3 regions of the Parabacteroides sp. AF48-14 genome follow, and region 3 is predicted to be linked to each of the others. Evidence: riboswitches for the same ligand, from Rfam matches in the RefSeq annotation. Region 3 holds a riboswitch; each other region holds the start of a gene.

Region 1 (10,910 bases), on a different contig from region 3:
GTAATTATGAACGTCATATGGATAAAGCTTATCAGTTCATGGTCGACAATGGATATAACTCGGTTAAGAGCGGTTATGTCGGCGATATTATCCCGCGCGGGGAATACCATTACGGGCAGTGGATGAATAACCATTATTTATTTGCCGTCAAGAAAGCGGCCGGTTATAAGATTATGGTAAATGCACACGAAGCAGTTCGTCCTACCGGGCTTTGCCGTACCTATCCGAACCTGATCGGCAATGAATCTGCCCGCGGAACAGAGTATGAATCGTTTGGCGGCAACAATGTGGACCATACGACTATCCTGCCTTTTACCCGTCTGGTCGGTGGACCGATGGATTATACGCCGGGCATCTTTGAAACGCATTGCAATAAGATGAATCCGAATAATAATTCCCAGGTCCGTTCCACTCTGGTGCGCCAGTTGGCATTGTATGTCACGATGTACAGCCCTCTGCAGATGGCTGCCGATATTCCTGAAAATTATGAACGTTTTATGGATGCCTTCCAGTTTATTAAGGATGTCGCCATCGATTGGGACGAAAGCCTGTATCTGGAAGCTGAACCGGGAGACTACATCACGATTGCCCGTCGGGCCAAAGGTTCGAATGACTGGTTTATCGGTTGTACGGCTGATGAAAACGGACATACTTCCAAATTGACATTTGATTTCCTGCAACCGGGAAAACAATATGTAGCAACGGTGTATGCCGATGCCAAAGATGCCGACTGGAAGAATAATCCGCAGGCCTATACGATAAGCAAAGGCGTACTGACCAATAAAAGCAAACTGACTTTGCGGGCAGCAAGCGGAGGGGGTTACGCCATCAGTATCAAAGAAGTAAAAGATAAATCAGAGGCAAAAGGATTGAAAAGGTTATAATAGCTTCAATAGGTTGAAGACAAATAGGTTTTAATAGGTATTTCTCTAATTTGCAACAAAATAAACATAAGTAATAACAATCTTAAATTCTCTAATGCATGAAACAAAAAATTTACTCTTGCAGTGCAAGAGTAAGCCTATTAATATTAATAGGCTTACTGTGTAACTTTAGCATTTTTGCGCAAGACATTACAGTCAGAGGTAATGTAAAAGATGTGACCGGCGAGCCGATTATCGGAGCCAGTGTTCTTCAGGTTGGTACGACAAACGGGATCATTACCGATGTAGACGGTAATTTCTCTTTAACCGTACCCGGAAACTCCTCGATCAATATTTCGTATATCGGCTATGTCCCTCAGACTTTAGCCGTTAATGGACAGACTTCTTTTAATATTATCCTGAAAGAAGATGTGGAAGCGTTGGACGAAGTGGTTGTTGTCGGTTACGCTACGGGAAGTAAGCGGACAATATCCGGTGCCGTTGAAAAGATTAAGAAAGAAGACATGAATGTCGGAGTCGTAACGAACCCGCTCGAGTCGATAAAGGGAAAAGTGGCCGGTGTGGTCATCAACAAACAGGGAGGCGACCCGGCTTCCACTCCTTCTATCCGTGTGCGTGGTACGACTTCATTATCCGGCGGTAACGATCCGTTGGTTGTGATAGACGGTGTTTTCGGTGACTTAGGCTTGCTGAATGCGCTTTCTCCTTCCGACATCGAGACCTTTACGATTTTGAAGGATGCTTCCGAAACCGCTCAGTATGGTTCACGTGGCGCCAGCGGTGTAATTGTCGTTACCACGACGAAAGGGAAGGCGGGAGCCGTCAGCCTGAACTATGACGGGACATTCGGCGTGGAAAGTGTCTATAAGAACATCGATATGCTGAATGCCGCACAATACCGGTCGGCCGTAGAGGCCGGTGGGTATGTCAATGCCCTCGACGGCGGTGCGAGCACGAACTTCATGAAGGAGATGCAACGTACCGGCTTCACGCAGAACCATCGCGTCTCTTTCGGTGCCGGAAACGAGCAATCCAATTACCGTGCTTCGATCGGCGTGATTGCACAGGACGGTATTATTGACGGTAGCGATATGCGCAATTATACCGCTAAGTTGGATGCGAACCAGCGGATGTTCGACGATCGTCTGAAAATAGAATTCGGCATGTTCGGTTCCAAGAAGGTGAATAACTATGTGAACGATCACCAGAAAACATTCTATTCCGCCGCTTCTTTCAACCCGACTCTCCCTGCTGCCCAAAATGCAGACGGTACGTGGCCGGAAGATCCGAACGCAAACGAGATAGACAACCCGTTAGGACGTCTGACCATACAGGATAAGGAAGACAATGCCTACCTGAATGCACACGGTAAGCTCTCGTTCAACTTTACCCCTGATCTGATGTTGAGCGTATTCGGCTCTTATACCTATAATGAGAAGATCAACTCGACCTACATTCCGAATAATATCAAAGCCGGTATCCGTGAAGGTAGCGGTAAGGCCAGCAAGACGCAGAAGAACAGCGATGTACTGATGGGAAATATCACGTTGTCCTATAAGAAAGACTTCGGAAAGAATCATGTTGATGTTTTAGGGTTGATGGAAGGGCAGAGCTATAAGTTCAACGGTTTCGGTGCTGACGCACGCGGCTTCGGTACGAACTATTTCGGATATGACAACCTGAAAGCAGGAGCAAATGTGAAGTATGGCGATGTTACTTCTTATGCCAACTCCTACAATATTTCTTCTTTCATGGCCCGTCTTAACTATATGTTTGACGACCGTTATATCGCAACGGTCAACCTGCGTACCGACGGTTCTTCCAAATTGGGAGAAAACAACAAGTGGGGCTTCTTCCCTTCCGCTTCTGCGGCATGGGTAATCAGCAACGAAGCATTCCTGAAGGATATCGAACAGATTACGAACATCAAAATCAGAGCCGGCTACGGTCTGACCGGTAACCAGGATGCCATATCTCCTTACAACTCATTGTCCCTGATGCAACCTACGGGTATCACGACTGTCAACGGTCAGCAGACCGTTACTTACGGGTATGCCCGTAACGCAAACCCGGACCTGAAATGGGAAACCAAGAAGATGTTCGACGTAGGTGTTGACTTCAGCCTGTTGGAAAGCCGGATCTCCGGTTCTGTCGATTATTACAATTCCAGAACGACAGATCTTCTGTACGAATATGCCGTTCCGGTCCCTCCGTTCCTCTACAACAAGCTCTTGGCAAACTTAGGGGAAATGCAGAACAACGGTGTGGAAATAGCTTTAAGCGGCACACCGGTACAGACCAAAGATTTCGACCTGAAGATCAGTGCCAACGTCTCTTATCAGAAGAATGAACTGAAATCATTGAGCGGAACTTATATGGGCCAGGAATTGTCTACTTCCGAATATATGCGTCTGGGTAGTATCAATGGCGCCGGTTTTATCGGTGGTAATACGGGAGTTATCTACCAGATGGTAGGACAGCCTGTAGGTGTATTCTATCTGCCTCATTCAAGAGGTCTGGTGAATGACGGTTTAGGTAGCTACACGTACCAGGTTGAAGACCTCGACAAGAACGGTACTGTCGATATCAATGACGGTAACGACCGCTACGTGGCAGGACAGGCAACTCCTAAAGTGTTCATGGGTGCCAATATCAGCATGCGTTATAAACGCTTTGACTTGCAGGTACAGATGAGCGGAGCGTTCGGACATAAGATCTATAACGGAACCTCTCTGACTTATATGAACATGAATACCTTCCCGACATACAACGTTTTGCCGGATGCTCCTTCCATGAACATCAAGGACAACACGGTCACTGACTATTGGCTGGAAAAAGGTGATTATGTGAATATCGATTACATCACATTGGGCTATAACTTCAATGTAAAGAAAATCGACAAAGTCATTAAGAACATACGGTTGACGGCCTCTGTCAATAACGTGCATACATTCACGAACTATTCAGGTTTATCGCCGATGATCAACAATACCGTTGTTGGTAGTGATATGGGTGTCGATGACAAACGCTTCTATCCGTTGACGCGGACCTATTCTCTCGGATTAAATATAACCTTCTAATTAGCATAAAAACATGAAAAAGAATATAATATATAGCTGCCTGCTTGCAGCCGCCACATTCGCTCTTCCTTCCTGTAGCTCTTTCTTGGAAGAAAACCCGAAAGACCAGATGCCGGAAGAAGAGGCTTACAAAAGCCCGGAATTGATTTACCTCAATACAGTTGCCAATCTTTATACCCAGATCGGTGCGACCGGCGGTGGGGAAGGACTGGCCGGGACAGACCGTGGTTTGTACGACATCCAGACATTTACGAACGACGAAGCCTTGCTTCCGACTCGTGGTGGTGACTGGGAAGACGGGAAATTATGGCAACGGTTGTATCTGCATACTTGGGATAAGTCTGAAGCTCCTTTCAAAAGCGTCTGGGATTATCTTTATAAAGTGATCGGTCTGAGCAACCAGTCTATCGACAAATTGAACAGCCTGATGGAAGCGGATCCCGAGAATATCTATCTTCCCGTTTACAAAGCGGAAGTACAGGCGATCCGTGCATTATACTACTACCAATTGCTGGATTGCTTCGGCCGTGTACCTCTGGTCGAAAAGTCGGATGTACAGATTTCGGATGTCAAACAATCCGAAAGAAGCGAAGTGTACAATTTTGTCCGGAAGGAATTACAGGAGGCTTTGCCTTATCTGAATACGGCAAACAGTACGAAAGAAGGTGAGTATTATGGTCGTATGACACGTCCGGTGGCTTTCTTCCTATTGGCTAAGTTAGCCTTGAATGCGCAGGTCTATTCGGATGATGACTGGACGGACAACGGCGGTGCTCCTAACGGAAGTACGGATTTTGAAATGAACGGCCAGAAGGTTCTTTGCTGGGATGCTGCAATCGCTTATTGTGATTCTATTTCCAATTTGGGATATCAGCTTTCTTCCACTTACTCATCCAACTTCAGTGTGGGGAACGAGAAGTCTGTAGAAAATATTTTCACAATCCCGATGGATCCGGCTAAGTATAGTGCCCAATTCTATTATATCATCCGTACTGTCCATTATGCACACGGTAAAGCTTATTCGATCGACGGTTGGAACGGAGCTTCTGCTTCTAAGGAATTATTAGCTTCTTTCAGAAAAAGCAAGAATGATCCCCGCCTGGAATTGTGTTTCTATACAGGTAAAGTAACCGGACCGGACGGAGCTCCGGTCATGGATGGTGATAACGAACTGGAATATAAGCCGGACGCCGTAGCCGTCGATGTTTCGGGTATAGCCGATGAAAAAACGGCCGGTGCACGCTGGAAAAAGTATGAGATCGATCCCGCCTCCCAGTCGGCAGGCAAATTGCAAAGTGTCGATTTCGTATTATACCGGTATGCCGATGTCCTGTTGATGAAGGCTGAGGCTAAAATGCGTAAAGGGGAAAGCGGTGACAATGAAATCAATGAAGTGCGCGGACGTGTAGGTGCCGATGCACTCTCCAAAGCGACTCTCAACGACCTGTTGGACGAACGTGCCCGCGAGCTTTCCTGGGAAGGTGTACGCCGCCAGGATCTTGTCAGGTTCGGCAAGTTCTGCGATGCGGTGGACGGCCGTCCGGCGACACAACCCTATTGTACCGTATTCCCTATTCCGCATGATGTAGTCTTGCTGAATAAAAACCTTTCACAGAATAAAGGATATTGATAAACAACTATAAACAGATTCATATAAAAGGACAATGATATGAAAAAGATATGCAACTATATATCCATGTTTATCCTCCTGTTGCTGGCGGTGACAAGTTGTAAGGATAACGATAACTGGACCATTATCGAAGAGGCGCAACCCGGTACGTATGTGGTCGGTAGTGCCACCATATTCAGCGGTGAAGCTTCTACGTCAGCCTTGAAGCCTGTCAAGCTGGATCTTGGTGACGGTCTGTCTGAAACGAAGCCGGAGATAATCGGTATTTATACCTGGTTGAAAGCCGGTGGTGAGTTTAATATCTCCGTATGTAAAGCGGTCGGAGAAGAGCCGGTGCATTATGGTAAAGGGGAAGTCGTCGAGGAAGTTCCCGATGTAATCTCCATCTGTAACCTGTCTGCCGGAGGTCCGGCTTTTACAGTCGCATCCGACGGGTTGTATAATATAATCGTTAATACCAGTCTGAACCAGGTGTCGATCCTGCCGGTGAGCTGGGGTATTATCGGTGCCGCCACAGAAGGCGCATGGGATAAGGAGACTCCTTTCAACGCTCCGAAGTTCGATGCGACCAGCACGACGGTAGAGTGGGAGATGTCGACGACGCTGAACGCCGGTGAGTTTAAATTCCGTTATAGCGGTAACTGGGGGTATGAAATCCCATACGATGCGGCCAGCAAAGTGAAGATATTCACCGATGTCACAGGAACGAAGGAAGGAACGGATAATGTCCTGACCGAAGGTTTCAGTAGCATGGAAACGGGAGGTGCCAACCTGGTTACGAATATCGGAGGACAATTCAGCGTGTATATGAAATATGATATCCGTGCCGGGCAGTTCAGCGCCCGTTATGTCCTGACCGGTGAGCCGATCGTTCCGCCGGCTTATCCCGAAAATCTGTTTATTGTCGGGGATGCTTTCCAGGGATGGACGCCCGAAACAGATGCGGAAGAATGCATTCCGGTCAACGGAACGCCAAGTTCATTCTGGAAGATCGCCTATCTAAATCCCGGCGGCTTCAAGTTTACGGTTAAGTTAGGTTGGGGCGGTGACTTCGGTATTGCCGAAGAGAACGCCGATGCTATAGGAGAATATACCAAAGGCGGAAACAACATCAACGTGACGACTCCGGGCTATTATCTGATCTATGTCAACCTGGAAGACAATACCGTTTCTGTGACAGACGTGAATATTTATCTGTTCGGCGATGTCAACGGCGGTACGTGGGATTACGATGAGGCAAGCAAGTTTACGGTTGATAATGCCGCCAAGAAGATCACATCTCCTGCATTTGCGGCTGATGGCAACCTGCGCATGTGTATCAAACATCCGGGTTTGTCTGATTGGTGGCGTGCCGAATTTAATATTTACGAAGGAAAGATCGAATATCGCGGCAATGGAGGCGACCAGCCTGCTGTGCCTGTCAAAGCCGGACAGAAAGCGGTACTCGACTTCACCGATGGAACAGGCGTGATCCAGTAAAAGGTTTTCACCCCTGATTGTTAAAGAGAGTCTGATGTGCGGCCAACAACCGTATGTCAGACTCTTTTTTCGTTAGAAAAAGACGCGTTCAGCTTTTTTTAGGCGAAGATGAGATATTTATGGAAAATATCCCTATATTTGTCGCATGCATTGTTCCTGCTTCGCACTCTGCGGAAAAGGATTAAAAGGGAATCGGGTGTAAATCCCGAACAGTCCCGCTGCTGTAAGCTTCATAAACGGATTGGGCAATTCTTTTTGCCACTGACGAAAGTTGGGAAGGCGCTCATACCGGAAGCAAGTCAGAAGACCTGCAACGCATTTTTTTTCGACGGCTTCGAGGAAAGGCCGGAAGAGAACATCAGAGCATTTCTGCTTGCATATTCTTTACCCGTTCCCGTAGCCTCCATTGTATTGTTTTTAATTATTTTGCCATAATAATTAGGAAAAGAAGCATGGATCAATATGCGGGATGAGCTCCGCTATTGGTTCATGCTTTCCTTTTATCGCCATTTAAATGATTTTGATTTGACTTGCATGAAAATCGAAGGTTTTTCCGTAGATTTGTATTCATACTTTTAAAACAGAGGATATATGGAAACGACATTTATCAGGAAGTACCCCATCGGGATACAGAATTTTGAGAAGATCAGAAAAGAAGGCTACCTGTATGTTGATAAAACCGACTTGGTGTATCAATTGGTGAAGACAGGTAGCTACTACTTTCTGAGCCGTCCGCGTCGTTTCGGCAAAAGCCTGCTTATTTCCACGTTCGAAGCCTACTTCAAGGGAAAGAAAGAACTATTTGAAGGGCTGGCTATCGAAAAACTTGAAAAAGACTGGCTGACCTATCCGGTGTTACATCTGGATTTGAACGCCAAGAAATATGTTTCTCCCGAGGATTTGACCGCCATACTCAATCAGCATTTAGAAAGGTGGGAGTTGTTGTATGGCGACGAGAAAAAGGACCGTAGCCCGGAAGAGCGCTTCTCGTACGTGATCGAGCGTGCTTCGGAGAAGACCGGTATGCGGGTGGTCATCCTGATAGACGAATACGACAAACCGATGCTACAGGCCATCGATAATGACGAGTTGCAAAACGAATACCGCAATACCCTGAAAGCGTTCTACGGGGTGATGAAGAGCATGGACCGGTATATCCAGTTTGCTTTCCTCACCGGTGTGACCAAGTTCGGCAAAGTGAGCGTGTTCAGTGATCTGAACAATCTGGATGATCTTTCGATGAGAAGACCTTATGTTTCCATTTGCGGTATTAGTGAAGATGAATTGCATCGTGATTTTGACGGTGACGTTCATGTATTGGCTTCTGCGCTTGATATGGCATACGAAGAGACTTGCACGGAGTTGAAAACCAGTTTTGACGGTTATCACTTCGTCGAGAACTCTCCTGGTATCTACAATCCGTTCAGCCTGCTTAATACATTCAAATACCGGAAATTTGATAATTACTGGTTTGAAACCGGCACGCCCACCTATCTGGTGAAGTTATTGCAAAACACGAACTACGACCTCTACCGGATGGCGCATACCGAGACGGATGCCGATGTCTTGAACAGTATCGATGCTATCTCGAAGAACCCCATACCGGTTATCTATCAAAGCGGTTACCTGACGATCAAAGGATACGACAAGACATTCGGTCTCTACCGTTTAGGTTTCCCAAATAAGGAGGTGGAAGAAGGATTTATTAAATATCTCCTGCCTTATTACACCCCGGTAAGTCCGGTCGACACAACTTTCGAGATCAAAAAGTTTGCTCGGGAAGTCTACGACGGCAATTACGAAGCCTTTTTACGCCGCCTGCAAAGTTTCTTTGCCGACACCCCTTACGAGTTGGTTCGCAACCTGGAACTGCATTATCAGAATGTACTCTTTATTGTCTTTAAGCTGCTGGGCTTCTATGTGAAGGCAGAATACCATACGTCGGAAGGCCGTATAGACCTGATCCTGCAAACCGAGCGTTTCATCTACGTCATGGAGTTCAAACTCAACGGTACGGCCGAAGAAGCATTGCAACAAATCGATGACAAAGGTTACGCTCTTCCGTTTGCTTCCGACCCGCGCAAATTGTTCCGTATCGGCATCAATTTCAGCGCGCAGACACGCAATATCGAAAAGTGGTTGGTTGAATAATACTGAATAAACTGTTTGCAAGCGAGATTTGTTTATTACTGGAAAAGTGCGTTTATTTGTAATCGGTATTAATTAAATAAAGAAAGAGTATGAAAAAGATTGTAGGGTTTATGTTGCTGGCCGTGATGACATTGGTTGCTGTGCCTGCGAAATCCCAGATTAAGTTCGGTATAAAGGGAGGTTTGAATATCTCGTCCGTGCATTTCAATGAGAAAATAGTCGGGAAAGACAATGTGACAGGCTTTATATCGGTCCGATGATGGAAGTGATGGCTCCGGTGATGGGTGTCGGTTTTGATGTGGCTATCCTTTATTCGCAGAAGGGAATCGGGGCGAAGGGAGAAAAAGACCTTAAAAACGATTATATAGATGTACCAGTCAACTTGAAATGGAAGTTTGGTCTCCCGATTATAAAAGGATATCTGGCTGCCGGACCGTATGTGGGTTTCCGTGTGGGTGGTGATAAGTTTTGGGATATCCCCGGTTCGGTTGGTAACCAGTTAAAGGCGAAGAACTTTAATGCCGGTTTGAATCTGGGTGGCGGAGTGGAGCTGATCAAGCATTTGCAGGTCGGTTTCAATTATGCCTTGGGATTGACGGAAGATTATAGCGCATCCAAACTTGATTTGAACGGTAAGAACCGCGGATGGTCGATTACGGCGGCGATCTTGTTTTGAAATACGCAGATGTCATATTACCCCTTCCGTTAGAGAATAGCTATACCTATAGTATTCCGGCCGATCTGGAACAGGCGGTCATACCGGGTTGCCGGGTGATTGTCCATTTCGGAAAGAAGCGCTACTATACGGCTATCGTGATGGATGTGCATGAGCGTAAGCCGGACAGCCAATACGAGACAAAGGAGATTTATGCGCTTTTAGATGCCACTCCCGTGCTTCGCCGGCCGCAACTTCGTTTCTGGAAATGGATTGCGTCTTATTATCTTTGTAAGTTAGGAGATGTTTATAAGGCCGCCTTACCTTCCGGGTTGAAACTGGAAAGCGAGACGGCTGTCACTTATAATGAAGCCTTTGAAGCGGATGGGCCGTTGCGCCCGAACGAACAGGTGGTGCTGGATGCCTTTGCGGGAGTCCTGAAACTGACGGTGTCCGAACTGGAAAAGAAAACCGGGCTCCGTAATGTTGTGCCTGTTGTCGCCTCCCTGATGGCGAAAGGTGCAGTCGAAGTCAGTGAGGAACTGAAACGTGGTTTTGCGCCGAAGATGCAGACTTTCATCCGTCTTTCCGAAGCCTATAAGGAGGTAGAGACGCATGGCCGTGCGTCTCTACAATCTGTGTTTGATGAGCTTAAGCGGGCGAAGAAACAGGAGCTACTGTTGGTTTGTTTTCTGGATTTAAGCCATGCGCTTAATCCGGCTCTGACGCGGGAACTATCGAAAAAAGAGTTGCTCGAAAACAGCCATTGCTCACCGGCTACGTTGGACGGTTTGTTGAAGCGGGGCGTTTTGGAAAGCTACGAGAAGGAGGTAGGCCGCCTTCAGGTGCCGGTCTGCCGTTTGCGGACACCCAGTCCGCTCAGTCCGGCACAAGAAAAGGCTTACGGGGAGATACACGATGTGTTCGGCACGAAAGATGTTTGCCTGCTGCATGGCGTGACATCCAGCGGAAAGACGGAGATTTATATCCGCCTGATAGACGAGGTGCTGAAGATGGGCCGCCAGGTCTTA
Region 2 (10,910 bases), on a different contig from region 3:
CCTGGTATGGGGCATCGGCTTTCTGATCGGGACGCTCTGGAACGGTTGGCTGATCGGTCTTTTCCGCGACGGGGATAAGTGCGACTGGCCCGTTGTCTTCGCTATTTCGACAATATTCTCATTCATATTATTGATCCTGTTTGCCTTATTATTCAAACCGGTAGCATTAAAGACTAATAAATAACAATAGAGTAATAAAGTAATAATTTTATCAAACCTTTTAATTCTCAAGATTCATATATTATCACGCCACATTTTTTAAGAAGGGATGACATAACAGTCGTCCCTTCTTCTGTATTTGTGTTTCTTAACATATATGTTTTGGTGACAATGTGTTAGCGTAATTTCTTACCTTTGGCTCATGGACGTAGGAAACGCTTACAGTCTGCTAATTTTAAATCTGAATGAAGATGAGACCGGAAGATTACATCACCCGCGAGGGGAAGTATGGTGCACACAACTATCATCCCCTGCCTGTCGTTCTCCAAAAGGGAGAAGGCGTTTATGTTTGGGACGTGGAAGGAAAACGTTATTTTGACTTCCTGTCCGGTTATTCCGCCCTGAGCCAGGGGCATTGCCATCCGAAGATCATTAAGGCGCTGACCGATCAGGCGCAACAACTGACGTTAGTGTCGCGTGCTTTCCACGCCGATGTGCTGGGCGAGTATATGGAGTTCGCCTGTAAGTTCTTCGGGTATGACAAGCTGCTGCCTATGAATACCGGTGCCGAAGCGGTCGAAACCGCTTTGAAACTGGTACGTCGCTGGGGATATCGGGTAAAAGGGATTGCTCCTGAACGGGCTAAGATTATCGTTTGCAGCGAGAACTTCCACGGACGTACCATCACGATCATATCCATGAGTACGGACCCCAGTTCGTACGCAGACTTCGGACCCTATACGCCCGGTTTTATCAAAGTACAATATAATAATGTGGCAGAGTTGGAAGAGGCATTGAAAGACCCCGACGTGGTCGGCTTCCTGCTGGAACCAATACAGGGAGAGGCCGGTGTGGTTGTTCCCGACGACGGATATCTGCGTGCTTGCTATGAGCTGTGCCGGCAACATCATGTACTCTTTATCGCCGATGAGATCCAGACCGGCATCGGACGGACGGGTAAGTTGCTTGCCTGTGATTATGAGGCCGTTCATCCCGATATTTTGATTTTGGGTAAAGCCTTGTCGGGCGGCGTTACGCCCGTGTCGGCAGTCTTTGCCAACGATGAGATCATGTTGACAATCGCTCCGGGTGAACATGGTTCCACCTATGGCGGCAATCCTTTGGCTGCGCGTGTGGCGATAGCGGCCCTCGAAGTGGTGCGTGAAGAGCATCTTTCGGAAAACGCATTCGAGATGGGTGCCCTTTTCCGTAGCGAGATGGAAAGGATCGACAACCCGATGATCAAACAGGTGAGGGGCAAGGGGCTGCTGAATGCCGTCGTGACCGAACCGCGCGGAGGCAAGGTCGCCTGGGATATCTGTCTTGCCCTGAAAGAAAACGGGTTGATTGCCAAGCCGACGCACGACCATATCATCCGTTTCACGCCACCGTTGGTGATTACACGCGAGCAGATGATGGAGGCTGTCGGCATTATAAAAGATACATTTGCACAATTCTGATTGCCTATGAAGATAAATGTGATAGGAGTTCCCCTGAATTTAGGGTGCGACCGCGAGGGAGTGGAGCGTGCCCCGAACCACTTGCGCGAACGGGGGCTGATGGCTTTGATCCGGAAGAACGGCCACCGGGCTTTTGATCTGGGCAATCTGTATGTCCCGTCCGTTTCGGAAGCGGATAAGTTTGCTCGCGGGCAGAGTATGAAATATCTGGACGCGATTGTCGAGGTCAACAATAATCTGGCGGAGCTGGTTTATGACACCTTGCGTGGCGGCGCTTTCCCGCTGGTGATCGGCGGCGACCATTCGTTAGGATTAGGCAGCGCTTCCGGAGTGGGGAAGTGTTTCGACGATTTCGGTATCATCTGGCTGGATGCACACGGCGATATCAATACGAGCGAGACGTCTCCGAGCGGCAATATCCACGGGATGCCGCTCAGTGCATTGATGGGGATGGGTAGCGAAGAACTGGTGAATGTCTATGCTCCCGGCAATAAGGTGAATCCGCAGAACGTCTTTCTGGTCGGTACCCGCAGTCTGGACGAAGGCGAACAGGAGTTGATCGAGCGCGAGCAGTTGAGTGTCTATACAATGGACACGATCCACCTGAAAGGCATCGGTTTTGTCGCCGAAGATATCAAGCGGAAGCTGAAGGAACGGAAGATACGCAATGTCCATTTCAGTATCGACGTGGACAGTATCGATCCCCGCTTTGCTCCCGGCACGGGCACACGTGTCTGCGAGGGGCTGATGCCGGACGAGTTTAAAGACTTCGTCGAACATATGCTCTCCACCAACCTGATCAAGTCGATGGACCTGGTCGAACTGAATCCCGAACTCGATGTGAATGACCAGACGACGGCACTCTGTCTGGATATCATCGATTACATAACCTCCAGGCTGTAGGGGATTTCTAAAAAAGGGTAGGCATCGCTTTGGAAGAGGCCATACACTTATAAGAAATAGTGAACCATAATATTGTCATGGAACACAGATAACACGGATTGGGCAGATGATCACAGATCTATTTATTAAAAAACAAATCTGCGGTCATCCGTTTTATCGGTGTTATCCGTGTTCCATGATAATGCAAACAGGTTCAGTTCTGGCAAAAAGTGAATCAATAACGGGTAAACATCGGTCTTCTATTGCATGTTACGGCTGTATTCCTTTCATGTCACAACTGGCTTCCTTCTATGTTACAATTGGATTTCTTTTGTTTCACGGCTGTGACATGAATAGCGGGTAGGTACGGAGGGGGCACACATCCCGCATCGTTCATTCTATCTGCCGGGTTATTCATTCCTTTACGGCACTATAGCTCCATGAAGTACTGCACTTGTTGACACGGAGGGCGGTTCGCGAACCGCCCCTACGAGGTCTGTTTGTTTCGTATCTGTCAAAAACTGAATCGGGCACCGGCATAGTAAGTACGCGGACTTCCCGGGCCGTAAATATAGCCGGAATCACGTGTCGCTCCCCTGTCGAAATCGCTTTGATAGGAATTGAACATATTCTGTACGCCGGCATTTAACTGTAAGGTCATGTTAGCGGTCAGTTTGAAGTCGTAACTCAGTTTGGCACCCAATTCAAAGAAATCCGGACTCTTTACCAAAACATCTGCCCTCCCGTCTACCTGCGACAGCAGGTGGGGCACATACATCCGTCCGGTGTAATTCCCGTTCAGGGCAATCGTAAAGGGTTTTACCGGTGTATAGGAAGCTGTAAAATAACCATACAAATTGGGGGTACGCAGAATCTTGTCACTGTTGCGTTCGGCATCCGTCAGATGCGCTTTGTCGGCACTCCACTCTTCCGGATTGTCGTACAGGCTGCGTTGAACCGTGATACCGGCTTGTAGCTGCGCCTTGTTCTGGTAGGCGATCTTACCTTCCAGAGTCCCTCCATAGACTTTGGCGCCCGAACCGTTAGTGCGGGTCTGCACCAGTGATCCGTTGTCTGCCTCCACCGGGGCGGAAAGGACAAAAGGATCACTCAGTTTGGTGTAAAAGCCTTCAAATAAAAGGTTCAACTGGAAGTCCCCGAAGAAATGATACCAATCCACTGAGCCGTTCACACTCCGCGAACGCTCTTCCTTCAGGTTCGGAGAGCGGACAATGGAAACGCGGTCGCCCCCGACGTTGCTGATATGCAGGTCTTCATCGAAAGCCTGCGGGGCGCGGAATCCTTCGGCATAGCTCAACCGCAGGTTTATGTCGTGTGTCGGATTATAACGCACATTGGCGCGCGGGCTGAAGATGGCTTTATCCATGATGCTGTTCTTATCGATACGTCCTCCGATCAGGAAACTCCACTTTTCGTTCTTCCATTCGTTCTGTGCATAAGCACTCCAGATATTGATGATCTGGTGTAAGGGCGCCGGCGTATATTTATCGATCAGTTCCTGCAGGTGCTGTCCCGTTGCCGTCGGGTCTTCAGCCAGAGCGGCATCACGGTATTTCTGCATATCGGTCGCACGGTCGTCCAGATCGTCATGGCTGAACTCGATACCCCCGGTCAGATCGGCCGGCATGAACAGGCATTTATCGAAGCTATAGATATATTGAGCGCCCAGTACACCGGTGAAATCCGTTGTCCGGCCGTAGGCGCTGTAATAGCTGTCGCGGTGGATGTGTTGCCCGGAAGCGTACAGGCTGATGTTGTGTTTCTGGTTCGGAGTGAAGATGTTATACTTCAGGCTTCCCGTATTGATGGAATGTTGCAGTTGTTCGACAAGGCCGGCTTCACCTGTCCCGTTCAGGCCGGCATCTTCAGCGATGTGCGGCGGCAAATCCATACCGCTGCCGCCCCGGCGGAATTCTTCCATGTGATGATATTCCAGATTGAGCTTGGAATAGGCGCTGGTTTTATAGAAACCGTTGAACCCGATTGTCTGGTTCTTCAACTTAGGCAGTTCGGAGAAGCCGTCCCCATTCGAATCCCAAGCCGAACGATAGCGGTTTTGCCCGTATATGTAAGCACCCATTTTGTTGTCGGAAGAGACCCACGACAGGTTGAGCGTCGTGTTATTGTCATAAGCCCCGGAACCGTCCATATTGGAGATCGTATGTCCGAAAGTACCGGAGTTGCGGATCGGTTCCTTTGTGATAATATTGATCGTACCGGCAATGGCGGATGAGCCGAACAAGGCGGAACCGCCTCCACGTATCACTTCGACGCGCTCGATCATATTCGCCGGAATCTGTTCCAGCCCGTACACGCCTGCCAAAGCGGAAAAGATCGGACGGGAGTCGATCAGTATCTGTGTGTACTTCCCTTCCATACCGTTGATACGAACCTGCGAGTAACCGCAATTTTGGCAATCGTTTTCAACACGTACGCCCGGTTGGAAGACCAGCCCTTGTGCCAATGTCGTGGAGTTCGTCTTTTCGAACATGGTCGGGCTGAGCACCTTGACCAAGGTGGGGGCGAGGCGGCGTTTCGTCTCGTTCCTGTTTGCCGAAACGACCACGCCTTCCAGCGAGATCAGGTCCTCTTCGAGTTCGAAGTTCAATTCCTGTGTTTTGCCTTTTTGTGTCTTCACTTTCTTTGTTACCGTCTTGAAGCCGATAAAGGAAACCTCGACTGTAAATTCGCCTTCCGGCAGGTTTTTCAACATATAATGTCCGGAATCATCGGTTGCCGTGCCGATGGTCGTTCCTTTCAATATGATCGTGATTCCCGGCATATGTTCACCGGTCGACTTATCGACCACGTGCCCGAAAATATTGGCATCTGTCGGGTTCATCACTTCTTTATCAATCGCATAGCTGTTGTCTGCCATCGCTGCCGAAACGGCACAGCAAAGGCATAGGAAAAGTATAATAATTTTATTCATTGAATTGTCTTTTAAAATGATTTGTAGTAATAGTTATGGTTACTTTTGGATCAAGCCAAAAGTAACAGACAAATTATAATTTAAAAGACAAAAGGCGGCGCCCTCAACGAAACCTTCCCTAAGACAGGGCGGAGGTGAGCCGGATAGACCGGGCGGTTGGTAAGAATACAATAGGCGGTCAGAAGAGCCGCAATCAGCACGTGGGCAAAGGCTGCCCCGCTGATCTGAATAGTCGAAAGCTGGTGCAATAACTGGAACTCGGCATAATTATGTTCTTCCTTGGGAGTTCCGTCGTCATTTTTTTGATAGGGATGGGAATGGACAATCGTTACCCCGTTCACAATATGGACGTGGGTAAAAGCGATCAGACACCCCAAGTACGAAATGAAAAGTACCGGAAGCGCAATCCTCAAATATGTCCTTAATTTATCCATGTATCGCCAACTATACGATATAACAACTATTCAGGTTGCAAAGTTCGTATATTAAGCGATGATATACAATCCCTATTTGTAGGTATATTACACTTCATTCTTACAACATATTTCCGTTTTAACCCCGCCTTCTTGCAAGAACAGACTTTTTTCGTACCTTTGCCGCAGTTTTGGTTTCACAGCTCCCAACCGCTACGGGAGCGTGATGAAAAGGGAATCAGGTGCAAATCCTGAACAGACCCGCTGCTGTAAGTTCCTTCCAAATCTTTGAATACGCTATAGCCACTGGCGAGAAATCGCTGGGAAGGCATTCAAAGACGGAACAAGTCAGAAGACCTGCCAATACAGATATAGTTTTAATGCTTTCGGGAAATAAAGCAGCAAAACATCGAGCCTGATCAGTCTTTATCCTGCGTAAAGAAATCGTTCTCTTTGTGTGCATTCTCCCCTGGGCAAGTCATGAATCACTATAACAAGGGGCTACATGAAAGTCTTTGTACACATTTTATTCCTGTTTCTCTGTCTGCCGCCATTCGTTTCGGCACAAAACAAAATCACTTTGTCGGGAAAAGTGACAGACACACAAGGAACATCACTGCCACTGGTCACAATCGCAGTCGAAAATACGACAAACGGTACTTATTCCGACGATAAAGGCCGTTACTTGCTGAAAGTCACACGCGGCAAGCAGACACTCGTTATCTCGTCTGTCGGCTACGAAACAATCCGGACAACTCTTAATGTACAGGCGAACCGGACGCTTGACTTCACATTAAAAGAAAGTGCTGTCGACCTCAACACCATCGAAGTTTACGGGAAGACAAAGACGCAACAACTGAAAGAAGGCGCTTTCGCAGTGAACGCACTCGACATTAAACCGATCGTCAACTCGCTGAACAACCTCAACAACCTGGTGAACCGGGCTGCAGGTATCAAAGTGCGCGAAGAGGGCGGTGTAGGTTCGGACTTCGACCTTTCCATCAACGGATTGTCCGGCAATTCCGTCCGCTACTTCATCGACGGCGTCCCGTTGGACAGCAAAGGGAATGACGTGACGCTTGCCAACCTGCCTGTCAACCTGGTCGACCGGGTGGAAATTTATAAAGGGGTGGTGCCGGCCTCGTTGGGAACGGACGCATTGGGTGGCGCTGTCAATATCATCACCAAGGCGGAAAAGACGAACTTTTTGGATGCTTCTTACAGCATCGGTTCTTTCCATACGCACCGCGCCGACTTGAACGCGCAGTTTGTGGAGCGGCATACGGGATTGATCGTGCGCCCTACCGTCGGCGTTAACTATTCGAAGAACGACTACCGAATGAAGGACGTGGAGATGCGTGATGAAACAGGCGACCGGTTCATCACCGGCAACCCTAAACGTTTCCACGACGGCTATTTCTCGTTATTGACGCAGATAGAAGCTGGAATTGTCAATAAGTCGTGGGCAGACGAGTTCTTTGTCTCCGCCTCCTACTCCAAAACTGATAAAGAGTTGCAGACCGGGTCCGTACAGACTAAAGTCTACGGTATGGCAGAGCGTAATTCGGATGCCTGGAACGTGTCGGCGCGCTACGGCAAATATAACTTTCTCACGGAAGGTATGACACTGAAGGCAACCTTGTCGCACACATGGGACCATTCCATCACCGTCGATACGGCCTATCGCAAATATTATTGGGACGGAGGCTACATCGTGAGCCAACGCAACGAGATCCGTGGCGGCGAACCCTCCATGCGTCATTACAAACGTCCGCTGACCATCGCGCGTGCCAATTTGGATTACCGCCTGAACGGACATCACAGTTTCAACCTGAACTACCACCTGAGCCGCACCGGGAATGACCGCTATGACGATTTGGACCAGAGCTTCGTCCCGTCGAACGATGCTGTGACCAAACACATTATCGGCCTGACCTACAGCCAGTCGTTTTTCGACGGGAAGATGCAGAACGTATTCTTCGCCAAAGACTATGTGAATCATCCCAATATCCGGCAGGCCGACCAGTCCACCGTGACAGGCTCGAACAAGGTGCAAGGTTCCACCACCAAGAACTATTTCGGATACGGAACCGGACTGCGTTATATGTCTTCGAACCGTTGGCCGTAAAGGTTTCATACGAGCATAGTGTGCGTCTGCCCATCGCCCGTGAACTGTTAGGCAACGGAACCACCATTTATGCCAACGTTGCGCTCGAACCGGAGAAAAGCAACAACGCCAACCTCGCCGTCTTCGGCACCTGGCGTCCGGCCGACAGGCATACCGTTTATTACGAAGCAAACGGTTTCCTGCGCTATGTAGACAACTACATACAAACCTCCGTTATCGAAAAGGAAGGCATGATGCAGTATGTCAACGATCCCGCCGTCCATATCAAGGGCGTGGAAGGCGAAGTGCGCTATGACTGGGACGGGCGGCTGCAACTCATGGCCAACGTCAGCTATCAGGATGCACGCGACCAGCAAGAGTTTAAAGAAGACGGAAAACCATCCGCCACCTATAAGAACCATGTCCCCAACCGCCCCTGGCTGTTCGGCAGTGCGGAGGCGAGCTATACTTTCCGCAATCTCCTGCAAAAGGACAGCAAGCTGCGTTTAGGTTGTACGCTTCAGTGGGTGCATTGGTATTTCCTGACCTGGGAAGCCTATGGAAACCGCGATACCAAGGCCCGCATCCCTTCGCAACACATCTGCAATGCCAATGTCACGTATTCATGGATGCACGACCGCTACAACATTGCATTGGAATGTGACAATTTTCTCGACGAAACGGCCTACGACAACTATAAGCTGCAAAAGCCGGGACGCGCTTTCTTTGCCAAATTCAGAGTATTCATTAATTAATTATCCATATTTAAAAACAAGAAAAATGAAGAAGTTCAAATTCGCATTACTGGCCTTCATGACAGCCTTGATCACTTTTGGTTTCACGGCTTGTTCAGATGATGATGACGAAGTAAAAGACGTTCCGGTAACCGGTATAACCGTAAGCCCTACTACGTTAGCACTGAAAACAGGAACGACCGGGACACTGACGGCAACCATCGTTCCGGGAGATGCAAGTAATACAACCGTTACATGGAGCAGTTCGGCTGAAAGCGTCGCAACAGTAGACAAAGGCGTTGTCACAGCTGTTGCCGAAGGAACGGCAACGATCACTGTAAAGACGGATGACGGAAGTTTTACGGCCACCTGTGATGTTACAGTGACAAGCGATGCACCTGCCTTCGACGAAAGCAAATACCATTTCGACCTCTTCCTCACAGTCGGGAAACATGGCGGCATGAGCAGCAAGAACACAACAATCGTCAACAGCATCAGCAAACTGACAGCCGATATGGGAACCATCACCGTCAAAGGGGAAGGGACCGAACTGGGAGACTATTCTATGGAAAGCATCTCGAGGGGTAAATATTACTACCAGATTCCTTCAAGCAACGATGCTTTCGTGAAGTATCAGATTAAGGAAAATAAGGTCGTGGAGACAGCCAAAGTCCCGTTCAAGACAAATACCTATAAGGTACGTTCTTATACTCACGCTTGGATCGATGACAATACGCTCGTTATCATGGCTGCCAATGGCGATGCAAGCAAAGTCCTCTGGACAAAGCTGAACGCCGGTAATATGTCGATTATCGAAGAAGGTACATTAGATATCCTGCTGCCGGAATCCGAAGTAGAAGGTGAAGTGACAAAGAAGTTCACCACATCGGGCATCTTGACTTATAATGAAAAGGCAGGAAAGCTCTACTACTTCTATTTTGGTAAAAACGGCCTTTCGGGCAAGAGCGGTAAGACGACAACCGCTTTCTACACAGCCGTTCTCGATCCCTCTACGTTGGCTGTAGAAAGCAATAAACGTAACTCGCTTGTACAGGAAATGGCCGGAAGTGCCTACGGAGAGCTGATGCAAAACTGCGTTATGTATGACGAAAACGGCAACCTCTACCTTGCCGCGTTCAGCGATAAAAATGATATCGAAGAAGGACACCTCTTGCGTATCAATAACGGCGAGACAGATTTCGACCCCACTTACGAAGGATACCCGAATGCAGACGGCAAACTGCTCACCCTCCAGTACCTGGGTAACGGTAAGGCTCTTGCTTATGCACGAAACGATGCATCCGGCACGGCAATTGATAGCTACAGCCATTATTACAGCATTATCGACCTTGCCACAGGCGAAAGGACACGCCTGAGTTATAACGGCAAAGAACTGGCATACAGCGGCGGTCGTTTCTCACAGCGTTCTGTTCTCTTCAACGATAAGGCATACTTTGGTGTAAATACGGAAGCTGACACCAATGCCGTCATCTACATCTACGACACCAAGACCGGAACCGTAGAGAAAGGTGCGGAAGTGGCCGGCGAATTTTACTTCGACATGATCCGTGTGATCGAAAACGATTGATCCGGTTACAATAATCCGAGGATCGTCTCATGTATCGCCCCGTTGCTTGCCACGACTTGTTCGGCGGAAGGCCAAGTGTCGCCGCCAGAGAAGTCGGTCAGTTTACCGCCGGCTTGCATGAGGATCAGACCGCCCGCAGCGACATCCCAAGGGCCGAGGTAGGCTTCGATGCGCGCTTCAAAACGGCCGCAGGCGACATAGCAGAGTTCTGCGGCGGCAGCTCCCATCAAGCGGGTCCCGCCGGCAAAGCCGTATAGCCTGTCTACCAGTTTAAGGGCGACCGGGCGGTAACGGTCCGAGTCGTAGGGAAAGCCGAGGGCGATGAACGCTTTGTCGAGCACGGCGATGTCGCTCACATGGATTTCTTCGCCATTGAGATAAGCTTTGCTTCCTTTCCAGGCGTAGAAACATTCGTCGCGGCAGACTTCATAGACGACACCCAGTAATAGTTCCTCCCTATTGCGTAAAGCGATGCTGACGCAATAGGGAGCGATATTATGAATATAATTGGAGGTCCCGTCCAGCGGGTCGACCAACCAGCAGTATTCTTCGCCGGCGAGGCTGCCCGTGCCTTCTTCTGCAATAAAACCGGAGCCGGGTAGCAGGGCGGAGAG
Region 3 (10,910 bases):
TCCCCGGAGGGCAGGCATTGGCCTCCCGAACCTTCAACCCTAAATTAGGGATCATTGGCGGAATCTCCATCATCGGTACTTCGGGTATCGTCCGCCCTTTCTCCAACGAGGCTTTTATCGCTTCCATCCGCAAAGAGGCAGAGGTAGCCAAAGCAATAGGCTGTTCCCGCCTGGTCATCAACTCCGGCGCTAAAAGCGAACGCTTCCTGAAAGCGGACCTGACAGGCAAACTTGACAGGGAACTTCCCCCGCAAATGTTCATCCACTATGGGAATTTCATCGGCGAGACATTGAAGATTGCTTCCGAACTGCACTTCAAAGAAGTAATCATAGGCATCATGATCGGCAAAGCCGTCAAACTGGCGGAAGGGGCATTGGACACGCATAGCAAGAAGGTCGTCATGAACAAATCCTTCCTGAAGGTACTCGCCGCACAAGCCGGATGTACCCCCGAAACAATCATTCGGATAGATTCCCTGACCCTGGCTCGTAAGCTATGGGAGCTGTTCGATCCGGCCGGGCAAGCACGTTTCTTCCCGCTTCTGCTGCGGAAATGCCAAGAACATTGTGCCCCCCTGCTACCGGATGGAAAACTGTCTATCTTATTGATCTCGGAAAATGGGGAAATACCTTACCGGATGTAATCACTCGAACACAACATCTTTATTTTGCACGTATGAGACATCGATCTTTCCACCGGCGTCGCCATTGCTTTCCTGCAAAGGTAATTTCCTGACACGGCTCAGATATAGCGTTCCATTAGCAGCCGAGGTCGGGTTTGTAAAGTTCAGCGTGATAGAGGTCGCGCCCTCCTGCGTATTGTTGAGGTCATAAACGCCTCCGCTATAGGTGAGATGCGCCTGAACATATTCGTCTTTCCCGATCGGATTGCCTTCCCAAGTGATAACCGTACTTCCGCTTCCCTTGATAGTCGTAAATGATTCGGGAATGGCTATCGGATCGACATCTTCGATAGAGACCTTATTCGTGTACACCTGGCCTTTCCAACGGGTGAAAGTAAAGGTAACCGAATCCAGTCCGGGTTCCGAGAGCATATACATATAAGTACCCTGTCCTAAGAAATCCGGTTCCTTCCCGTTGAACAGGATGTCTTTATCCGGCAGCCTCAGGCTCACACCTTCGCTGTTATACTTGTTGAAGTTTGCACCTATATGCGTATGATTCTGCGTAATATTGTATTCGACACCCAGATTCTGGTAGAAAGGGACTGACGGATCAATCTCGCTCGGAGCATCATCCCCGCAAGAGGTAAGCACACCCGCAAACAGCAGGGAAACATAAAGAAAATACCTTTTCATATCGTTTAGTTTTTCAGCGTTTGACAATCTGTCTACTGATAACAAACGGAAAGGGAAGTTTGTTAAAGATGGGTAGATATAATCTGTAAGAGCTCCTCTATAGTCCCGGCATTGCGGACTTGTTCGTCAGGCAAATGAACAATAAATGTAGAGGTTTCTCCCGTCGTCTCTATCCAAGCGGACGATTCCACACGACGGTCGGCACGTATGCCGTTTCGTTGGAGGGCTTTGCGAACCATTGCGTATTTCTGCCCGTGTCCGTTCAGGCGTATTTCTGTTAAATATTGGTTATCGATGCGGAACAGGCCGGTCTCGGTGTCGAACACAATCCCCTTGCGGGCAAAGAAACCGCTCAAGTGACCGCTTAAAGCCAAGTCTTCGGGGGTTCCGGTCGTAATACCGTTAGCCTTATCCATCAGCCAGATTTTATCAGCAATCTGTAAGGCCAGTTCCAGGTCGTGCGTAGACAGGAAGATCGTCTTGTTCGTGCTTCTTGTCAAGCGATGAAGAAGTTGCATGATTTCCACCTTGCTCGGGAAGTCAAGGAAGGCAGTCGGTTCATCCAGAAAGATTACAGGCGTTTCCTGGGCAAGCGCTTTCGCGATCATCACCTTCTGCCGCTCTCCATCAGACAAGGTATGTACCATCCGGGAGGTGAGGTTTTCTATTTTTACCAAGGCGATAGACTCTTCCACAATCCGTTTGTCTTCCTTGCTTAACCGCCCCCAGAAGCCGGTATAAGGACTGCGCCCCATCCCGACCAGCTCATGCACGGACATATTCCGGATATCGCATTTCTCGGTCAGCACGACGCCGACAGTCGTACTCAGTTCTTTATCCGAATAGCTGTCGACATCACGTCCTAAGACAGAAATTACCCCTTCTATCTTTGGTTGGAAAGCGGATAAAGTGCGCAACAACGTCGACTTCCCCACCCCGTTCGCTCCTAACAGGCACGTCAATTCACCACTGTAGATGCGGGCCTGTATATGGCTTGCGACCAGTTTAGTATCGTTCTTCGACTGATAGCCGATAGAGAGGTTATCTATATGGATTGTATCTTGTTTCATCATTCGTTCAGTTCGTTCTTACGTTTGCTGAATAGTACGGAAGCAATCACCGGAGCACCGACCAGAGCCGTCACCGAATTGACCGGCAAAGCTCCCTCGAATCCCGGCATACGGGCAATCAGGTTACAAACCAGCGCCAATGCAGCCCCGGCAAACAATACGGCAGGCATCAATATCCGGTGGTCGGATGTCTGGAAGATCGCCCGGCAAAGATGCGGAACCGCCAACCCTAAAAAGATGATAGGACCGCAATAAGCCGTTACGATAGCTGTCAGCACGCCGGCCGAAGTGATCACCAACAAACGCGCCCGCTTAATATTCAACCCTAAGTTACGGGCATATCCGTCTCCTAACAACATCAAGTTCAATGTCTTTATCAAAAGAAAAGATAACGGAATAAGAATCGCCATGATTGCGACAAACAGCATCATCTGATTACCCGATACACGGGAGAAGCTACCCAACCCCCAGATCACATAAGCACGGATATCCTCCTCCACACTGAAAAACTTCAGCACGCCGATCACCGCATTCGCCACATATCCGATCATCACACCGATAATCAATAACGTCACATTCCCTTTTACCTTTTGCGAAACATAGACAATCAACGCCATCACCGACAACGAACCGATCACCGCCGCAATAGAAAGGGCAATCTCTCCCATAAACCCCAATTTGCTAAGCGCCACACCACCCAGGCTTCCGCTTAACAGCACCACAAAGGCAACCCCCATACTGGCACCGGAACTGATGCCCAAAACGGACGGTCCAGCCAGCGGATTCCGGAAAACCGTCTGCATCTGCAAACCGCTTATCGCCAGACCTGCTCCTGCCACCAATGCCGTCAGGGCTTGCGGAAGACGGGATTTCCAGACAATATTCTGCCAGGTCACCGGTTCCTCTCCTATTCCGCATACGATATTCCAGACAGACTTCAACGGAATAGATACCGATCCCAACACCAGATTGAGGAACATCAAAACAAGGATAGACGCCACGATCAGCAACATCAGAAAAGTAGTAGAGTGTCTCATCAACGTAGCTTATTTTAGTAGTGCGTAATAAACAGGCGTATGGCCGGGCAACAGGTCCGGATGGAAGATATGCAGCAGGTCGGCCAATACAACTTCCGGCTCAGTCGGCATGCTTTCGTAAAAAGGAGTATCTTTCATATTGCAATAGATGATGCCTTTTTCCTTGAAAGCCCGGAAATCTGCATAGCGCGGGTCCTGGTCTTGCAGGGCTTTATAGCTGAATGTACCTGGATAGCTGTTCACGATGCGCCAATAGTCGGCCTCGTCACCCTGGTTATAGACAGTCTCGAAGTCGAGTATCACACCGCCCGATCGTTTGTCGTCCTTCAAGAAATAATCGGCTCCGGCATCTTTAAAGAGTTGTGCCAGGAAACTCTCGCCTCCCACGGCATACCAGTTTCCGCCTCTCATCTCACCGCTCAGAACGACCGGACGTCTCTTTACCTTTCCTTCCGCCGTCAAAGCTTTCAATTCATTATACCGCGTTGCTATGGTCGAGAAGGTTTCATTCGCCTTCTGTTCTTCGCCCAGCAACAGACCTACGAACTTCACCCATTCCGCCTGTCCTAACGGCGTCATCTCCTTATATCCCAAATGGGGGATCAGTGGAATACCGACGTCTTTCAAAGTTTCATATCCACCCCGCTTAAAAGGTGAAACGAGAATCAAGTCCGGATTCATACTCATGATCACTTCATTGTCGAAATTTCCTTCTATACCGATCTTGGCAGTTTTCCCGCTCTCCAACCGTTCATTCATTTTTTTGTTAAACAAATGCCGCGTGCTGGTAATTCCCACAACTTTATCTAAGGCATCCATTTTAATAAAGTTGGATAGTTGAAGGGATGTCATACAAATAACACTCCGGATAGGCGTCTCGATCACCGTATATGATTCAGGGATACCCGCCGGCTTAGTCCCTCTCTTGACAAGTGCATAATGAAAAGTCGTACTTTCTTCATTCTGCGGGTCCTGAATATCCAACAAAACATATCCGTCATTGTAAGATACACTAAAACCACGGGCATATTCCGGCACAATACGGACGGTAGCAGAATACGCATTTTGTTCGGCTACTTCTTCCTTTTCAGTCTGCCGGTTGTTATTGGTTGTGCACGATGATACAACCAATAACGACAGAAGCAGGCAACATCCTACCAGACACTTTTTCATATTCAATTTATTTTATTTCTTGCCGACAAGTCTTATCCTACCCCACGGGAACGCGTGGTCTGTCCGGGATTCCCACCCGGTTCCCTTTTAATCCTTATCCTGAAAAGGATAATGAAACCTGTTTCAACGGCAAAAGTAATAAGAAAAAAAGAATCCCCGCCACTTTCATTTTAGAAAGTTCGGGGATTATCACAAACAGCGTACCCTAAAAACATTAAACCGGGTATTTATATATAAGAGAATACCAAAAACACTTTCTTTATTTATGCGACACAATACACGCCTTCTCCTGCTCAATTCGAATCGTTCCGGCAGCAAGAATCAGAGTAACAACTAAACCGATACAGGCAATTATAGCGATTATCTCCGTACTTTTGCGGGATAGAAACTCCCCTATGTTCTTCTCCATGCGTATTACTTTTTGTGTGATTCAAAATTAAGCAGAAAGAAAAGACAAAACAGGATCAGTGAACAAATAAGTGGACAAACAAAAATATTAACACACTATATTACAGCATAATAATTCAAAACAATATTACTAAAAAAGTGGATTAGCAGTGAAAGGATTAATGTATTTCACGCACCAAATTCTCAAAATCATCCCGGGAAACACAGGCTTTGTTTTTTACCTTCGCCCTATAGTTGTAGATCGTGTTAACCGAATAACGAAGAAATTCTGCAATCTGGGAACTATCATTAATGCCTAAGCGAATCAAAGCAAAAATACGGAGTTCCGTGTTCAACAACTCATCCCTCTTCAATACGATCTGTTCGTCTTCCTGCAAAAGCGCATTAAACTGCGCCACAAAGTTAGGGAACAAATGAAGGAATGCCGTATCAAAATTCTTATACAATTCATCCAGTTCCGCGTTCAGCGCATTAGAAGAACGGGTAATTTTGGCAAGCTCCTCTATCTGTCCGGCACAGACTTTCTTATTGACCATACGGCGGTAACCATCCAGCTTATCGATATAAGTAGAACATAGCTTTATGAAACGTCCGATATATTCCTCTTTAATCTGGTTGGATTCGGAAAGTTGCCGGTTGGCCAACTGCAAACGTGCGTTCATCTGATGCAACTCCCCGTTCAGAACCTTTAACTGCCCGTTTGTTTCCTGCAAATGATTCCGGGCTTCCGCCAGGCGTTTCATCTGCCGGTAGATATAAATAACGGCAGATATCAGTAACAAGGTCAGCAAGCTGATCAGAGCCAGGTAGGTCACCAGCATCCCGTTCTTTTTCTCGATCGTTGCCTGATAGTTCTTGTCGATCAGCGAAAGGATATCAGCGCTCTGCCAACTTCTCGAACGGGCCCGGAACCGGTTTGTCTCATCCCAGGAAAAACGGATATAGTGATAAGCACGTTCTATATCTCCATCCTTGAGCAATAAATCGGCCAGCATCCACAGAGAAGCATGATCCGTGATGGCAGATTGCACGTCTGACAGAGATGACAGAGCCAAATAGAGTTTCTCTTTCTCCCGATTCCCCTCCTGACGGTAGATCATGGCACGTTGATAAGAGGTCAGTGCATACTCCGGAGAGCCGAAAGGCACTCTTGCCAGCCTGGCATCGTTTATCCGGCAAGCATCTTCCATACGTCCGTCTGCTCGTAAGACAAGTTCCTGCAACTCAATCCGCTTGTCTACACCTTCCGGCAGTATCCTTAATAAGGAATCGCGATAAGCCAGAGACAAATCCCCATAACGGCGTTTACTTTTCGGTTCACGGGAGTTCCCCGATATTTCCCTGTAAACATGTTCCTTACAAACGTAATAATCCTGAATAAGGGAGGAGGGTAACTGCTCCCGCCGGATATCTCCCAACATATCGACAGCTTCCTGATACATGCCGGCAGTAGCAAGCAATGAAGATAAAAGAAATATACTTTTATATTCTCGTTCACGGTCATGAAGCTTACGGGCAATCTCGACGTTTTTATTCAGATAATGAACCGCAGAATCACACATATAGGATTTATACTCCCGGAAAATACTATCATTCAACTGATAAGCGGCAGGAGAGACAGGCGCGGCATTTACTGTTTTTTCCTTCAGGACACGGATACGGGCTTCCCTTGCGTTCTTATATATCTCATGCCGGAGGATTGTCTGATCCAGACGGATCAATATTGAGTCGAGGTTATTGTCCGCAAAAGCTATATTTGCAGTAAAAAGTAAAAACAAAATTATCCTCCACCTCTCTCTCATATCCTATCGGGCTTACATCCGGCAGACAAATGTAAGACAAAAAAAGTTTTCCCCGGTCATCAGACCGGAGGAAAAGTAGTATGCGCCCGTTTCTGTTTCTTTTTTGCCAGAAAGTGATGTGCCATCATCGGGAAAAGTTCCAAAAGCAAAACCTCTTTTTCATTTTCCGCCAACTGAACACCGATTTCTTCTATCACAGGATTCTCCTGCATCTCATAATCCGAAGGATCATAAGGAACCTCGTCTCTCGACCCTGTAATCATCAACCGGAACTCCGGATCGACAGGAACAGGCGTCTTTCCATATTCCCCTTTGACTAAGGCAATAAACTGATTGGAAGGGTGGCTATACAACGGACGTCCATTCAACAAGTCCTGTGCACATGAAACAGCTTGTGCCGCGATAATTTGGCTGGTCGGTGTCACCAAAGGCGGCAAACCGGCATCCATACGCACCTGGGGGATCAATGACATTGCTTTTTCCAATAAATCCAACTGACCCAGCTGTTTCAATTGGGCGATCATATTCGTGTACATCCCTCCCGGTATCTGGGCTTTCTTCACCAATTCATTCGGCTCGGGGAAACCGAAATATTCTTCTATCGCATGGCAGAATATAAGCAAATCGTCCTCTTTATCCTTCCGCGCCGCCTCGATCGCATCATTAAAGAAACGGTCTACTTCCGTCGGAATTTTATCCGTCAACGGATTAAACGGTTTCGGCAATTGTTTTGCCATATCGAAAGAAGACAGTTCCTTGCGGATATCCAGCAAATGGGCGTTAATTTTCGTAATCACTTCCATATTAATATCCAGTTCAATCCCCATTTTCTTACAGAACACATATACCAGTTCAACAGCCGGAGCTGCCGTCCCGCCGGCAAAATACCAGATATTGGTATCAACAATATCCACCCCATTGACGATAGCCGCCAGAACAGAGGCCAGGCCATAACCGGGCGTACAGTGAGTATGGAAATCAACCGGAACTTTCAGGTGTTTTTTAAATAGCCGCACAATCTCCGCACTTCTCTCAGGAGGAAGCAGACCGCTCATATCCTTGATCGTAATCATATCTGCCCCTAAAGCCTCCATCTGAAGTGCCTTGTCGAGGAAATATTCATTCGTGAAAACTGGCTTGTGCAGAGCATGTCCATGCAAAGCAGCTTGATCCTTTCTACAGCCGAATGATGCGGATCGATCGTGTAGCAGACAGCACAATCGGCTATCCCTCCAAAACGCTTTACATATTTTACTGTCGACTTGATGTTTTCCACATCATTCAGAGCATCAAATATACGCATAATATCCAATCCGGACTCAATGGAATTACGGCAAAATCCTTTGATTATCTTATCCGGATAAGGATCATAACCGAACAAGTTACGCCCACGTGAAAGAGCTGCCAACTTAGAGGCATTACCGACGGCCGCTTTTATTTTCTCCAACCGTTCCCAAGGATCTTCTCCCAAATAACGCATAACAGAATCAGGCACTGCGCCTCCCCACACTTCCATCGCATAAAAACCGGCTTTCCGATAAAAAGGAAGCACTCTGTCTATTTGCTCCTGTGACATCCGCGTCGCAAAAGCAGATTGCTGACCATCCCGAAGAGTCAGATCCCGAATCAATAGTTTTCGTATCATACCTAATAAATTGTTTAGACCGTTTCAGACTTAAATTTATCTTTATAACAAAAATTAAACTGTTTTGATTCCGATTACTGGGTTAAGAATAGCAAATGTTTATAAAAACTGAATTCTATTTCTCATTTTAACATATTGACAAAAGGTATTGAGAAAAAGAAAAATAAGAGTATCTTTGATGTTCATAAAGAACAAAAATCAGAGACTTAATGGAATATTCAGACAACCCCAACATCTTTCGTAAAGCAGAAGAAACAGATACAGAACGGATATGGCAAATCATCGAACAGGCGAAAGCGCAAATGCGCCGGCTCGGCAGCCAGCAATGGGATGAAAATTACCCGTCCATCGAAAATATCCGGCAAGATATCCGGGACGGAAACGGATATGTGATCTGCCGGGAAAACCGGGTTGTAGCTTATGGTGTCGTATCTTTTGACGGCGAACCTGTGTACGAGCAGATAAAAGATAAATGGTCGAACGATTTGCCGTATCTCATCGTTCACCGGCTTGCCATCGCCGACGAGATGAAACGGCAAGGCATGGCGAAACAGTTCATGTTGCAGGCCGAAGAAGTCAGCCGTCGGAAAGGGATCTACAATTTCCGTGTCGATACAAAATATGACAATGCTTATATGCTCCGGTTGATCGATTCACTGGGCTTCAACTATTGTGGCGAAGTGTATTACCGGAACAACAGTGCCCGAAAAGCTTTCGAGAAAACACTCCGTCCCCATTCCAATCCGATCGGAGTTCCCGGCTACACAATCCGGGAAGCGACTTATGAAGATGCCGGCATCATTTTCGAGGCGATCGACAAGAATCGGGATGATCTTCGCACTTGGCTCCCGTTTGTGGACAGTCTTCAGAGCGTAGCCGATGAACAGCAATTTCTGCATCCTATACTGGCGACCCCTTATGAAAAACGTGATCCGGTATTTATCTTGGAACATGATACAGATATCTGCGGATTAGCAGGTTTCCATTTCTCCGATCCATCTAATCACCGCACCGAAATCGGTTATTGGCTGCTCCCCGCCTATCGTGGTAAAGGAATTGTGACAAACGCAGTCCATTTCCTCTGCCAGTGGGCTTTTCATGAGCGAAATATTAATCGCATCCAAATCCGCTGTGCTGTCGACAACCATCCCAGCAACGCCATCCCCAAACGCTTAGGATTTACCCTTGAAGGAACGGAACGGGAAGGGGAATTGTTGCTGTCGGGAGAATATACGGATATCAATATATACAGTTTACTGAAAAACGATTTTAAACAATAAGGTCATGGCAAGAATTTTAACGGGAGTAATACTATTCTTTATTACCAACACTTTTACTGCTTTTGCTCAAAATGAATTTATGCAAATCGATTATGCTGAAATGGAGCGATTTGTCAAAGATGAACGTATCGAATACGATCTTTTACTCACACGCTTTGAACAAGGAGATCCCACTCTTTCCAAGGAAGAAGTAGCCCAAATCTATTATGGATTTCCTTTTACTAATGAATATAACAGTTTCGCACTTTACATGAATATAGATAAAGCCTACTCAAAAAATGATTTTGCAACGGCACTTCCTTTGATTAAGCAAGAACTCAAAAAGAATCCGCTTTCTTTAAGCCTGCTTATTAAAGCAATGACATGTAGCATAGCACTGAAAGATCCCGATTTGCAATCATATCTCGAGAACACTTCTCTGCGTTATCAACAAATCATCCAAGCGATTTTAGCAACAGGTAATGGCGCCAGTACAGAAACAGCATATAAAGTGATATGCGTATCGGATGAATATGAAATCATTTTTAAACCGCTTCAAGCAAAATCCATTCAACAACAAGCCATCCTCGAAAATAAATATGACGTATTCAACGTCAAACTTCCAACCGGAAAAACAAAAATATTTTTCGACATAAGCATATCTTTTCGTCATTTACAACAACTACAATAAATATGGAACCAGAAATCCAATTAAACGAACACAACAAAGCGGAGTATCCACCTATGCACACAGCCGAGCATATCTTGAATCAGACAATGGTGCGTATGTTTGGTTGTCCGCGCTCGAAGAATAGTCATATCGAGAGGAAAAAGAGTAAATGTGATTATGAGTTGGCGGAAGAACCGACTGCTGAAATGATGGCAGAGGTGGAACGCCGTATTAATGAAGTGATCGACCGGCATCTGCCTGTTACCATAGAGTTTATGCCCAAAGCAGAGGCAGGAGCCCTTGTCGATCTAAGTAAATTGCCGGAAGATGCAAGCGAAACATTGCGTATCGTCCGGATCGGCGATTACGACGTTTGTGCCTGTATCGGTACACATGTCGGCAACACATCCGAAATCGGGCATTTCAAGATGCTCACCTACGATTATGCTGACGGACGGTTACGCATGCGTTTCAAATTGACAGAATGAAATAATATGCCAATATGTTAATGTGCAATATGCCAATTG

What was found. A riboswitch is a leader RNA that binds a small molecule or an ion and turns the genes downstream of it on or off. The one in region 3 is predicted to bind cobalamin.
Region 1: another riboswitch for cobalamin. It lies ahead of DW083_RS00165 (ATP-binding protein); the one in region 3 lies ahead of DW083_RS01960 (ABC transporter substrate-binding protein).
Region 2: another riboswitch for cobalamin. It lies ahead of DW083_RS07820 (carboxypeptidase-like regulatory domain-containing protein); the one in region 3 lies ahead of DW083_RS01960 (ABC transporter substrate-binding protein).

The regions. Positions count from the first base shown of each region.
Region 1 covers NZ_QUDI01000001.1:33,916-44,825, forward strand. Annotated here, with positions in the region: gene DW083_RS00145 (glycoside hydrolase family 97 protein) at 1-884, shown strand, start outside; gene DW083_RS00150 (TonB-dependent receptor) at 983-3,964, shown strand; gene DW083_RS00155 (RagB/SusD family nutrient uptake outer membrane protein) at 3,978-5,594, shown strand; gene DW083_RS00160 (SusF/SusE family outer membrane protein) at 5,634-7,073, shown strand; cobalamin riboswitch at 7,207-7,404, shown strand; gene DW083_RS00165 (ATP-binding protein) at 7,665-9,224, shown strand; partial or broken gene DW083_RS00170 (porin family protein) at 9,314-9,900, shown strand; gene priA (primosomal protein N') at 9,897-10,910, shown strand, end outside.
Region 2 covers NZ_QUDI01000013.1:8,649-19,558, reverse strand. Annotated here, with positions in the region: gene DW083_RS07845 (MFS transporter) at 1-184, shown strand, start outside; gene rocD (ornithine--oxo-acid transaminase) at 411-1,619, shown strand; gene rocF (arginase) at 1,626-2,522, shown strand; gene DW083_RS07830 (TonB-dependent receptor) at 3,016-5,454, opposite strand; gene DW083_RS07825 (hypothetical protein) at 5,535-5,888, opposite strand; cobalamin riboswitch at 6,043-6,247, shown strand; partial or broken gene DW083_RS07820 (carboxypeptidase-like regulatory domain-containing protein) at 6,296-8,729, shown strand; gene DW083_RS07815 (Ig-like domain-containing protein) at 8,755-10,296, shown strand; gene DW083_RS07810 (inositol monophosphatase family protein) at 10,302-10,910, opposite strand, start outside.
Region 3 covers NZ_QUDI01000002.1:166,562-177,471, forward strand. Annotated here, with positions in the region: gene cbiD (cobalt-precorrin-5B (C(1))-methyltransferase CbiD) at 1-644, shown strand, start outside; gene DW083_RS01945 (hypothetical protein) at 645-1,319, opposite strand; gene DW083_RS01950 (ABC transporter ATP-binding protein) at 1,382-2,389, opposite strand; gene DW083_RS01955 (iron ABC transporter permease) at 2,389-3,426, opposite strand; gene DW083_RS01960 (ABC transporter substrate-binding protein) at 3,436-4,599, opposite strand; cobalamin riboswitch at 4,606-4,730, opposite strand; gene DW083_RS22205 (hypothetical protein) at 4,859-5,008, opposite strand; gene DW083_RS01965 (DUF6377 domain-containing protein) at 5,166-6,809, opposite strand; partial or broken gene DW083_RS01970 (carboxylase) at 6,869-8,454, opposite strand; gene DW083_RS01975 (GNAT family N-acetyltransferase) at 8,664-9,734, shown strand; gene DW083_RS01980 (DUF4919 domain-containing protein) at 9,739-10,404, shown strand; gene DW083_RS01985 (hypothetical protein) at 10,407-10,871, shown strand.